Regions from separate parts of the Mycobacterium sp. D16Q16 genome, predicted to be linked through region 1. Evidence: riboswitches for the same ligand, from Rfam matches in the RefSeq annotation. Region 1 holds a riboswitch; the other holds the start of a gene.

What was found. A riboswitch is a leader RNA that binds a small molecule or an ion and turns the genes downstream of it on or off. The one in region 1 is predicted to bind cobalamin.
Region 2: linked by a shared signal. The riboswitch ahead of metE (5-methyltetrahydropteroyltriglutamate--homocysteine S-methyltransferase) and the one ahead of B4394_RS20925 (FecCD family ABC transporter permease) in region 1 are both predicted to bind cobalamin.

The regions. Positions count from the first base shown of each region.
Region 1 is NZ_MAEY01000023.1:46,653-53,051, reverse strand. It holds gene B4394_RS20930 (ABC transporter ATP-binding protein) at 1-421, opposite strand, end outside; gene B4394_RS20925 (FecCD family ABC transporter permease) at 421-1,473, opposite strand; cobalamin riboswitch at 1,579-1,803, opposite strand; gene B4394_RS20920 (CbtB domain-containing protein) at 1,962-2,168, shown strand; gene B4394_RS20915 (CbtA family protein) at 2,184-2,978, shown strand; gene B4394_RS20910 (serine hydrolase) at 3,072-4,385, opposite strand; gene mhuD (mycobilin-forming heme oxygenase MhuD) at 4,409-4,726, opposite strand; gene B4394_RS20900 (alpha/beta fold hydrolase) at 4,792-5,574, shown strand; gene B4394_RS20895 (hypothetical protein) at 5,579-5,782, opposite strand; gene B4394_RS20890 (helix-turn-helix domain-containing protein) at 5,854-6,399, shown strand, end outside.
Region 2 is NZ_MAEY01000005.1:86,853-93,251, forward strand. It holds gene B4394_RS07770 (GNAT family N-acetyltransferase) at 22-552, opposite strand; partial or broken gene B4394_RS07775 (mycobacterial-type methylenetetrahydrofolate reductase) at 613-1,402, opposite strand; gene metE (5-methyltetrahydropteroyltriglutamate--homocysteine S-methyltransferase) at 1,503-3,773, opposite strand; cobalamin riboswitch at 3,910-4,152, opposite strand; gene B4394_RS07785 (PaaI family thioesterase) at 4,222-4,641, shown strand; gene B4394_RS07790 (TetR/AcrR family transcriptional regulator) at 4,631-5,221, shown strand; gene fadD8 (fatty-acid--CoA ligase FadD8) at 5,218-6,399, opposite strand, start outside.

The DNA of each region.
Region 1 (6,399 bases):
CCGAGAGGGAACTGAACCTACGGTCGGCCAGCGCGGTCACATCCGCCGTCTCGGTCGCCTCCGCGCAGATGCGCCGGTCCTGTTCGGAGGTGCTGCGCAGCGACGTGCCGTGCGGCAGCCGGCCGGTGGCGATCACTTCTGCGGCCGTGAAATCAAAATCCAAGGACATGTCCTGAGTCAGCGCCGCCACCTGACGGGCGTTCTCCCGCATGCTGATGGCCCGTACCGACACGCCGCTGACCGCTACGTCGCCGGTGGTGGGAGTGAGCGCGCGGTACAAGCAGCGCAGGGTTGTCGACTTGCCGCTGCCGTTGGGGCCGACGATTCCCACGAACCCCCCGGCCGCGACCCGCATGTCGATGCCGGAGACGATCCGGTTGCCGGCGATGTCGACCGACACGCTCCGATAGGTGACGTCCATCAGCCGACAGCTCCCGCAGACATCGCGCGCCGGCGCATCAAGCCGACGAAGACCGGTACTCCGACGGCCGCGGTGATCGCACCCAGCGGAAGCTCCTGGGGCGGAATCATCGTCCTTGCAACGAGATCGGCGGCGACGAGGAAGCACGCGCCCAGTACCGGAGCCACGATCAAGACCCGGCGGTGGTCCGCGCCGACCAGCAGCCGTGCCGCGTGCGGAATGACCAGTCCCACGAATCCGATGGCTCCGCATATGGAGACAAAACATCCGGTCATAGCGGCCGACAGCACGAACAGTGCCACCCGGAACCGCCCGGCGTGCAGACCCAGGGACGCGCTCACCTCGTCGCCCATGGACAGGGCGTTCAGTTGGCGGGCCAGCCCCGCGACGCAGACGATCCCGATTACGGTCGCCGCGAGCGCCACCGGAACCTTGTCCCAGGACGACGCCCCCAGGCTGCCGAGCAGCCAGAACATGACGCTGCGCGCCGCTTCGCCGTTCGGCGCCAAGAACACCAGCACGGTCGTCACCGCGGACAGTCCGTAGCCCACCGCGGTGCCCACCAGAACAAGTCGCAGCGGCACCAAACCCTGTGGTGTTCGAGCGATTTGGTACACGAGTGCGGTCGCTGCGAGGGCGCCGAGGGATGCGGACAGCGACAGCGCGTAGGCGCCGAAGGTGCCGAGCACCCCATAGACCACCACGGCGGTGGCGCCCACCGAGGCCCCCGACGAGATGCCGAGAACGTACGGATCGGCCAGGGCATTGCGGACCATTGCCTGCACGAGCACGCCCACCACTGCCAGTCCGGCGCCGATAAGGATCGCAAGAATCACCCGGGGCAGCCGGGACTCGATGACGATCCGGTAATTCGCCGCGTCGGCGGCCCGAATGGACCCGCCCGTGGTGCCGACCCAGAGGAAGTGCAGACAGTCGCGCCAGGGCACGTCGGCGGTACCGAACGCGAGCGCACCGACCGACAGCAGCACCAGTGCCACCAGGCCACCGGCCGCCGCGAGGACCACCGGCCGCTCGTGTTGTGCTGCGGGCATCGGTCTTCCTGCGTCGTCGGGTCGCCGACCGCGGGGCATGACGGATACGCCAAGTCAGGCACTACCCACCAGGCGATCCCTCGGCACTGGCGAATGACTGCACCGGGTGGTGCGGCCGCGTTGGCAGGTCTTCGGACTCGTGGACACGAGGCCTTGCGAGCCTCACCTACTGGCGGCTGCTTCCCGGGCCTGGACCCAGTGCTCTTAGGTGCCGCTGTCGTTTCCACATACCGCTGCGGGGCAGTTCCGGATTCACGCCGGATTCCCTCTTGCGATCTCCGGGAGCACTTCCCTGGCGCTCTCGGAAAAACCAATGCGGGGCCAAAACTATCACTCGAACGCGCAGCCCAGCCGCGTCGACTAAGCTCAACTGGTCCTTCGACAGGACGGGAACCTGGTGTAATCCCAGGACGGTCGCGCCACTGTGAGAGTCAGACCCCGCCGTCGACAAGAACAGATCGGGACGCGGTATTCCGAAAAGGAGCAACATGGCACACACAACGTCCGCCAGCCATCCGGTTGCGGTGTCGATTCCCCAGGCCGCGCTGTGGTTGAGCGTGACCACCCTCCTGGGTCTGCTCGCCTATTACTTCATCGGCATCGACCAGGGTGCGGTGTCGATCTTCGGCAGCGATATGCACGTTCACGAGTTCGTGCATGACGCCCGCCACCTGCTCGGCTTCCCCTGCCACTAGCAGCGGGCCGAATACATGGAAAAGTCAATAATTCTGCGCGGCTTAGGTTTCGGCGCACTGGGTGGCCTGCTGTCCTTCATCTTCGGATGGATCTTTGTGGAGCCCGTCATCAACAGGGCGATCGCCTATGAGGAGGGCAGAGGCGAGGCGCAGGGCGTGCTCGATGAGGCCGCCGGTATCCACGCCCATCACGAGGGCGCGGAGCTGTTCAGCCGCTTCGCACAGGCCAATGCGGGCCTGGCGCTCGGTGTCATCGGATTCGGAATCGCGATGGGCGCGCTGTTCGCGGTGGCGTACGTGGTGGCGATCGGACGGGTCGGCAATCTGAGCCCGCGCACGCAGGCTCTCGCCGTCGCGGGCGGGCTGTTTCTGGTGCTGTATGTGGTGCCGTTCCTGAAGTTCCCGGCCAACCCGCCTGCGGCGAGCGCAGAGGGCACCATCAAGGAGCGCACCGGGTACTTCGTGCTGATGATCCTCGTCGCCGCGATCGCGTTGGCGGTGGCGCTGTGGGCGGGTCGAAAGCTCTCCGAGCGCGTCGATACCTGGACAGCCACTCTTGTTGCCGCTGCGGTGTTCATCGTGCTGGTCGGGCTCGTCATGGCTGTGACGCCGGGATTTGTCGAAGCGCCGCAACCGCTGCTCGATGCCGACGGGAAGATCGTCTATCCGGGTTTCCCGGCGCACGATCTGTATCTGTTCCGGCTGTACTCGTTCACAACGCAGGCGATTATGTGGGCGACGATCGGTCTCGGGTTCGCGACGGTTATCGGGCGTAAGCCCGTCAATGCCGAGACATCCGTTACCGGCTAGCTAGAGAGCCACGGTCTTCGCGCGGGCGCTCATCGGGGTGTGACGGTCTTCGCGCGGGCGCTCATCGGGGTGTGACGGTCTTCGCGCGGGCGCTCATCCCAGCTTCTTGAAGACGCCCTTGGCCAGGCCGATGACCCATCCGGCCGCGCCGGGGCCGAACGCGCGGTCCCAATTCAGCTGGAAACTCACCACATACGGCTGGCGGTTGCGATCCTCGGCGTACCAGCTGAATGTGAGGTCGCCGGGCAGGTTGCCACCTTTGGCGCCGATGTAGCGCCAGTTCTCGCTGTGCAGATCGATACCGGGTTCTGCTGACAGGATGCCGCGAATCGGAGCCGCCGGGCCGACGGCGACCTTCTGCAGTGCCGCGTGGACCCGGCAGATGTCTTCGGCGCTGCCGTACCACTCGATGCCGAATTTCGATGCGGGCGTGGTGGTCCGGTCCGGATCCAGCTTGTAGTCGTGGGTGTCGGCTTCGGCGAGCATCTGCCCGCGCTGGGCCGGTGTGGTGGCGTCCTTCCATTGCTGGCGGACATCGGGTATTCCCCACCCAATGTTGAACAGCTCATGCATGGTGGGGAAGGGGGTCATCGATGCCGGGTCATGATGCCCGCCGTCGGCAAGGGCCTTTTCTATCGCCTGGCGACCGAGGCGGTTGATCAGCATGTCCGTGCCCATGTTGTCGCTCACTGAGATCATCTTCTGGGCGGCGGTGCGCACCGACACCGTGGAGCCGGTGGGGAGCTTGTCCATCGAACTTCCGAGCGCCTTGCCGCGATCGCTGACGGTGAGTTGGTCGTCCCAGGTGAGGGTGCCCGCATTGATGGCGGTACCGGTGGCCAACAGCACATAGAGCTTGAAAACCGAAGCCAGCGGCATGGATTCGGAGGTATTGGTTCCGGCGACCTGCTCGCATTGACCGTTGACGATCTTGGACGCCCGGTAGGAGTACCGGCCGCCCGATGCCGACAGCACGGCGTCGACGTCGGACCAGTCGGCGATGGTCGGGGGCTGCTGATACGGAACCAGCCTGTCGACATCCCCCTTGGTGTTGGTGCGCAGCCCGATATCGACATTGGCGCCATAGGGTGCGATCAGGTGGACGGTGGAGCTATTGGCAGCCAGATCCACGGAGCTCACCTTGTATGGGCGATCGACCCACAGTTTGGTCATGATCTCGGTGTAGTCGTCGACCTTGTTGGCGGCGGCGAGCGTCGCCACGCCCTGCTTGCCGATCGGCCAGTTGGAGTTCAACATGTCGATCAGCTGTTGTGAGCGCAGGCCCGGGGGCGTGCTCGTATCCACGTCGCCATGCGGCACCTGTCGCAGCTTGATGCCACACCCCGCTGTGCTGCCCACCGATAAGGCCACCACTGCCACCGTGCATACCGAAACGGCGCGCGTCATGCGCGCGCGCAGCAAACTCCTACTCACGCCTTGGCGGCGGCCCCGGTCACGTCGAGCACAACCTCGAACTCCAGCAGGTGGGCACCCTTAGCCACGGGCTTGGCCTGCTGGCCGGCATGTGCTTCGACCGCCGGACCGGTGGCCCAGGCCTGGAAGGCCTCTTCGGACTCCCACTGGGTGACCACGAAGTAGCGGTCTTCTCCCTTGACGGGGCGCAGCAGCTGAAAGCCCAGGAATCCTGGCTGGTTCTCGACTGCTCCGGCGCGGTGAGCGAACCGCTTCTCCAGCTCCGGACCTGCACCCTCGGGGATCTCGATTGCGTTGATCTTCACCACGGACATGGGTTCAGGCTACCGTGCGGGCTCCCGCATGATTCGGGGCGATGATTGGGGCGATGATGACAGACATGGACCCAGACCGTCTGTTCGACCAAGGCGGTCTGCCGGAAGACTCGGGGGCGCCGTCCATCGTCCTTGTGCACGGTCTGATGGGCCGTGGAAACACCTGGTCACGGCAGTTGCCTTGGCTGCGGGAGCTGGGCCGGGTGTACACCTATGACGCGCCGTGGCATCGCGGACATGACGTCGTTGATTCCCAACCGATTTCGACAGAGCGTTATGTCGAGGCCCTCGCGAATGCGGTGGGTGCCCTTGGCGGTCCGGCCGTCCTCGTTGGTCACTCCATGGGTGGACTGCATTCGTGGTGTCTGGCGGCGGAGCATCCGGAGCTGGTGTCGGCCCTGGTGGTGGAGGACATGGCCCCCGATTTCGTCGGCGGCACCACGGGCCCCTGGGAACCCTGGCTGTATTCCTGGCCAGAAGTCTTCACGTCTGCCGCCGACGTCACCAGTAGGTTCGGAGCTGTTGCGGGACAGTACTTTCTGGAAGCGTTTGACCGAGTACCCGAGGGCTGGCGATTGCATGGCCCGATCGACAAGTGGATATCCACCGCCGCGGAATGGGGCGTCCGTGAATTCTGGGACCAGTGGCGGGGGGTGCGTTGTCCATCGCTATTGCTGGAGGCGTCAGTCACGGTGGCGCCGACCGGGCAGATGCGCCAGATGGCTGAAACAGGTTGGAAGACAACTTATTTGAAGATTGAAGGAGCGGGGCACCTGATACACGACGACGCTCCCGAACGGTACCGGTCCGCGCTCACGGAATTCATCGCCGCGCATCGAGTCCGGTAGTCCGCTAGCGCCGAGAGTGGATTACTTCCATTTCGTGCAGCTGCCGTTGTAGGTCGCGGTCATCGGCGAAGGTTCCGCCGAGGGGCGCTGCGACCCGGAACTGATCGAGGTGGATGCGAAAGGTCTTGTTTCGGCGGGCGATCCAGCTCAGTGCGACCGCCAGGGCGAACGGAGATATAAGGACGAGGATGGCGGCGAAGATGGTCATGGCAATAATTGTGTGCTGGTAAATATCACGCCAACAGTGGCGGTATTGACGATCTTCGATAATATTCAGCCATGTTGCGTTCGGTGGCGGCCCTAGTCCTCGATCAGGTTGCCGTTTTCGAGTTCGGGGTGATCTGCGAGGTCTTTGGCATTGACCGCGCCCGAGACGGCGTTCCGAACTTCGATTTCCGCGTCTGCGGGGTAGAGGCCGGTGTTCCACTGCGCACCACGGTGGGGGCGTCGATCATCCCGGATCGCGGACTCGAGGGGCTCGCCGACGCCGATCTGGTGGCGGTTCCTGCCCGCCCCTTTACTCATGGCTATCCGCCGGAGGCTCTGGAAGCACTGCGTGCGGCGGCAGACCGCGGAGCCACCGTGCTTACCGTCTGTTCGGGTGTCTTCATCGCGGGAGCGGCGGGGCTGCTGGACGGACGCCGCTGCACCACGCACTGGATGTACACCGACGAGTTGGCCCGCCGGTATCCGACGGCGACCGTCGATCGCGATGTGTTGTTCGTCGACGACGGCGACCTCATCACCAGCGCGGGGACGGCCGCCGGCATCGATGCCTGCCTGCATCTGGTGCGGCGTGAGTTGGGTAGCGAAATCACCAACAAG
Region 2 (6,399 bases), on a different contig from region 1:
ACGCCAAGCGTCAATACTCGGCTACTCGGGCCGAGATAACAGCCCGCCTACCCACCAATCGGCAGGTTCCTCTCGCCGATAGGCGCGCTGGCGCAGCAGCCCCTCCAACTCAAATCCGACAGCCTCTGCCACGGCCCGTGAACCCTCGTTGCCGACAACGGCCCACCACTCGATGCGATGGACTGCCAGCTCATCAAATCCCCACTGGCACAGTCTCCGAATAGCCTCAGTGGTGAGCCCCTTGCGGCGATGCTGCGAGGCCGACCAATACCCGACCTCCACCACACCAGGTGTGATCGACTTGAGCGAACAGGTGCCGACGAGATCACCTGTGTCCGCCAGGAAAAACCCGAACCCATACCGGGAGTTGTCCGCCCACTCCTGCGCCGACCTGACGATGAAACTCTGGGCGTCGTCACGGGTGTACGGCACCGGCAGCGGGAGGTAGTGCGTGATCTCCGGGTCGTTGCACGCTTGGACCACCGCAGCCTCGTCGGCGGCGGTGACGGCGCGCAGAACCAACCGGTCCGTGTGCAACTCGATGGGTTCCATGCGAGCAGTCTTGACCACGAATTCCAACCTGGTCAAAGGAATTCCGGGCGCCTTCCTCCGTCAGGAGGTCTCGCGTACGGGCGACCAGTACCCCAGCATCTCGGCGAAGGTCTCGAAGGCCGGTCTGGCAAGACCATACGGTGCTTCGAAGTGCACGCTCAGTGGGAAGCCGAGGTCGGCCACACCGTCGATGACTCGTTTGTAGAGATCGACAAGCTGCGGCCGCCTGGCATCGGGTTCACAGGCGGCCAGCGACTTGACGAAGGCCTGTTCGCGCGCTGCGCGCGAACTCTTGCAGAAAGCCAACGACCGCATCGGAATACAGCAGTTGGGTCATGGCGAAGGTGGCGCCCTTATCGCATTTGAAGGAGAAGCGGCCCTGTTCTCCACTGCGCGTGGGAATCAGGATCACTCCCCTGTTATCGACGATGTCATCGAACTTCGACAACGCGTCGGTTGGCGGAATGCCAGACCCTTCGCCATCGCTCATGGTGCGCGGTACACCGACGAAGATGACGCCGTCCATCCCGGCGTCGGTCAGGCCGGTCAGCCGGCTCCGCAACGATGTCTCATCCGAGAAGGATGTGACCTGCGTGCACAGTCCCCGCATGGTCGGCAGCTCTGACCGGATGATCGACCAATAGTCGACGACATCCAGCTTCGGCTTCATCTCCAGCGGGCGATCGCCGTCCTCGACAATCATCGAGGGGATCATCACGTGGTCGATACGCCCGTCGATGCCGAATTCCGCCGAGAACCTGGACAGTTTCTGCAGTTCTTCGGATGCCCTGTCGAGGCCGCCATCGACATTGGGAGGCACCAGCTCCAGCGCAACGGTATTCATAGACACCAGGGACCTCCGATTAGTCTCGCTAATGGTTTATACACCAATCACATTCACGCGCGAGCAGTCCCCCGCGAAGGGGACTGCTCGCGCGCTCATCGCCGAACTAGGCGCCCGCACGCACCTCGGTCGCGGCGGCCACCAGGTTGGCCAGCGAGGCAGTTACCTCGTCGGCCTTCCGGGTCTTCAAGCCGCAGTCGGGATTGACCCAGAGACGCTGCGCCGGAACAGCCTGCAGCGCCTCACGCAGCGAGTTCGCCATCTCGGCCGTCGACGGGACCCGCGGCGAGTGGATGTCGTAGACACCCGGGCCGACACTGTTGGAGAAGCCGATCGCGTTCAGGTCGTCGAGCACCTCCATGTGCGAGCGTGCCGCCTCGATGGACGTGACGTCGGCATCCAGGTCGGCGATGGCACCGATCACCTCCCCGAATTCCGAGTAGCACAGGTGCGTGTGAATCTGCGTCGCATCGGACACACCCGACGTGGAGAGCCGGAATGCGCCGACTGCCCAGTCCAGATAGGCGGGCTTGTCCGCCGAGCGCAGCGGCAGCAGCTCACGCAACGCGGGCTCGTCCACCTGGATGATGGCGATCCCGGCGTCCTGTAGATCCACCGTCTCGTCCCGAATGGCCAGCGCGATCTGGTTGGCGGTGTCCGCCAACGGCTGATCGTCACGCACAAACGACCACGCGAGGATGGTCACCGGCCCGGTCAGCATGCCCTTGACGTACTTCGGCGTCAGCGACTGGGCATAGGTGGCCCACTCGACAGTCATCGGGTTCTGCCGTGCGACATCGCCATACAGGATCGGCGGGCGGACGCAGCGGCTGCCGTACGACTGAACCCAGCCGTTCTGGGTAGCGAAGAAGCCATCCAGCTGCTCGGCAAAGTACTGCACCATGTCGTTGCGTTCCGGCTCACCATGCACCAGCACGTCCAGGCCCAGCTTCTCCTGCAGCGCAATGACATCGGCAACCTCGGCACGCATCCGCCGCACGTACTCGGCGTCGTCGATCTCGCCCTTGGTCAGGGCTTGACGCGCCTTGCGGATCTCGACAGTCTGCGGGAACGACCCGATCGTCGTGGTCGGCAGCTCGGGCAGCTTCAGCCGCTCGTCCTGGCTGCGACGGCGCTCTGCGGCATCGCCACGTGAAACACCCTCCGCCAGAATCGAATCCAGCCGCTCACGAATCTGACCGTTGTTGAGACGCGGATCCGTCTTGCGAGATTCGACGGCCGCATTCGACGCCGCGAACTCCGCGGCAACCGCATCGCGTCCCTCGCCCAGTGCCCGCGCCAGCACCACGACTTCCTTGACCTTCTCGTCGGCGAAAGCCAACCAGCTGCGCAGCTGGTCATCGAGTTCGGTCTCCGGCTCCAACGAGTAGGGCACATGCAACGTCGAGCAGGAGGTGGCTACCGCCACCGCGCCCGTCGATCCCACCAGCGTTCCGAGGGTGCTCAGCGCAGACTCCAGGTTGGTGCGCCAAATGTTTCGGCCATCGACAACACCGGCCACAACAGTCTTACCGGCCAGCTCCGGCACCGAGTCAAGACCCGATGCGGACCCGTAGACCAGGTCGACACCGATCGCCTCAACCGGGGTACGTGCCAACGCCGGGAGTGCCGCGCCCAAGTCCCCGAAATAGCTCGCGACGAAGATCGCGGGGCGGTCGGCAACGGTACCGAGGCGGCCGTACACCCGCTCGGCCAACTCCGGGCCGTTCGACAAGATGTCGGTGACCAGCACGGGCTCATCGATCTGAACCCAGCCAACCCCGGCCTCCGAAAGCTGCACCAGCAGTTGCTCGTACAGCGATACCACCTCGTCGAGACGCTCGATGGGCGCACCGGCTCCGTCGACGGACTTGCTCAACGCAAGGAAGGTGATGGGGCCAACGACCACCGGACGCGCCGGAATGCCGAGGGCAGCAGCCTCTTTCAGCTCACCGAACAACTTCGCCGGATTGAGCGTGAACTTGGTGTCCGGCCCGATCTCCGGCACCAGGTAGTGATAATTGGTGTCGAACCACTTGGTCATTTCCAGCGGCGTCACCTCGTCGTTGCCGCGGGCGGCAGCGAAGTAGCGATCGAGGTCGTCGCCTATGCCTGCGACGCGGGGTGGGAGCGCTCCCAACAGCACCGCGGTATCGAGTACCTGGTCGTAGTACGAGAAGGTGTTCACCGGGACGGAGTCCAGCCCGGCGGCCGCCAGTGCTGACCAGTGGTCGCGCCGAAGCCCGGCTGCGACGGTCTCGAGCTCGGTACGACTGGTGCGCCCTGCCCAGTAACTTTCGGTAGCCCGTTTGAGCTCACGACGCGGGCCGATGCGCGCCGAACCGAGCGTGGTTGCCTTGAATGATGGAGTGGTCATGCTGTCCTCTGTCTACGGCGTGGTGGCCACCGCCCAGGACAAGCAAGCCGAGCCCGAATAACCAACACACACTGGTGCTGGTTGAAACCGATTCGGCCATACGCCCATTCCGCGAGGCGATGATCCGTCGGGCGCGGCGCACCCGACACAGCTGGCAGGTCTTCGGACTTGCAGGCATTACCCGGGCTCAGGTTTTCCTACGGACCGTCGCTTCCCAGGGGCTCTCGGTGGTTAACCGAGTGCTTAACCCAGTGCGTATGACGGCGATCGTTCCTGCATACCGCTGCGGGACAGTCCCGGATTCTCACCGGGTTCCCTCTCATCGCAGTCCCCGTAGGGCCCGCGACTCGATGCCAATACCGACCGAAGCCGACACTGACAAACCAGCTGCGTCTTACATCATATGCACGCTCGCCAATGCCGTTATTAGCGACTATTCTCTAATATTGTGATCACACGTGACCAGGCACAACAAGTGCTCGAGGCCCAACCCTTCAGTCGCCTCCTAGGTACATCGATCAGCCGGATCGACGAGTCCGGAATACAACTCTCGCTCGACATCCGCGACGAGCTGCGCCAGCAGAGCGGATTCATTCACGGCGGAGTGCTGAGCTACCTGGCCGACAACGCAATCACCTACGCGTGCGGGCTCGGCCTTGGCGCCGACATTGTCACCAGCGGGTACACCATCGAGTATGTGTCACCCGCCCGTGATGGCGTACGCCTACTCGCCGACGCGTCTCTGGTGAGCGCCGGACGTACCAAGGCGCTGGGCCGCTGCGAGATATCCGTCGAGGACCACGACGGCAACACCAAGCTGGTCGCCGTCGCCCAGGGCACGAGCATGGTCCGGCACCGTGGGGCGTAAGCCTCAGTACACCCCCGACGACATCCTCGATGCGGCGCTTGCGTTGGTGAGCAAGGGCGGACCGTCGGCAGCCACGGCTACCGCCATCGGGCGAACGCTGGGCGCCCCCTCGGGGTCGATCTATCACCGGTTCTCCAGCCGCGACGAGCTCATGGCCCGCCTCTGGCTGCGTTCGATCGCCGGCTATCAGGCCGGGATCCTCACGGCGCTCGCGTTACCCGATCCCCACGAAGCCCTCGCCGCGACCATCGATCACGCCTTCGATTGGACGGCAGCGCACCGCAACGAGGCGCTGTTGCTACTCCAATACGAGAAGGCCGATCTGGTGGCACACTGGCCCGACACACTCGCCGCGGAGCTCACGGCACTCAACTCGCGGGTGCGAATGGCGTTGCGCGAGTACGCCGAGCGGCGGTTCGGCGATGTCACTCCCGAGGCGCTCGACAGGGTGATGTTCGCACTGATCGATATGCCCTACGCGGCGGTGCGCCGTCACCTACCCGACAAGGGTGAGCCGGCACCGTGGCTGCGCACCTTCATCCACACCAGCGCCCGGAATCTGCTCTCGCCAGAGAGCTAAACCGTGGCGTACTTCTGGCGCAGAGCCTTTTTGTCCAGCTTGCCCAGCGCGGTCAACGGCAGCGAGTCGGCGACGATCACATGCTTGGGTGACTGCACCGAACCCTTGCGGTCCTTGACCGCGGACTGTATTTCGGACGTCATCTTCGACACCGCGTCGCCGCTGCTGTCGGCGTCCGCACGCAACACCACGATCGCCGTCACCGCCTCGCCCCACTTCTCGTCGGGCACCCCGATGACACCGACCTGTGCGACCGACGGATGCTCGGCGACAACATCTTCCACCTCGCGGGGGAACACGTTGAAGCCACCGGTGACGATCATGTCCTTGGTCCGGTCGACGATGAACCAGAAACCATCCTCGTCCTCGCGCGCGACATCGCCGGTACGCAGCCAGCCGTTCTTGAACGTGTCGGCGGTCTGTTCGGGCAGGCCCCAATAGCCGCCCGCCACCAAAGGTCCGGCCACACAGATCTCGCCGGGCTCACCCTGCTTGACCGGCTGATCGTTCTCGTCGAGCAGCGCCGTGCGCAGGAACGCCGAGGGCCGGCCGCAGCTGGAGAGCCGCTGGGCATCGTGGTCGCCCTTGGCCAGGTAACTGATCACCATGGGCGCTTCGGACTGGCCGAAGTACTGCGCGAAAATCGGCCCGAACCGCTCGATTGCCTCCGCCAGCCGCACCGGGTTGATGGCCGAGGCGCCGTAGTAGACGGTCTGCAGTGAGGACAGGTCGCGGGTCTGAGAATCCGCATGGTCCAGCAGCGCGTAGATCATCGACGGCACGAGCATGGTGGCAGTGATCTTGTGCTCCTCGATCGCGGCCAGCACGGCGCCCGCATCGAACTTGGGCAACACCACCATGGACCCGCCCTTCATCAGGGTCGGCATGAAGAACGCGGCACCGGCGTGTGAAAGCGGGGTACACATCAGGAATTTTGGCCGCTCCGGCCATTCCCACTCGGCCAGCTGGATCTGCGTCATGGTCAGAATCGACCGCGAGGTCCCGATGACGCCCTTGGGCTTACCCGTCGTCCCGCCCGTATAGGTAAGGCCATTGATGTGGTCCGGCGAGAGGTTGACCGGCACCAGCGGCTTCGCCGCAAAATCCGCGGCCGCAGAGACCAGATCATGCCCCACCTCTGCCAGCTCAGCGGGGACGGGGCCGAGGGTCAGCACGCG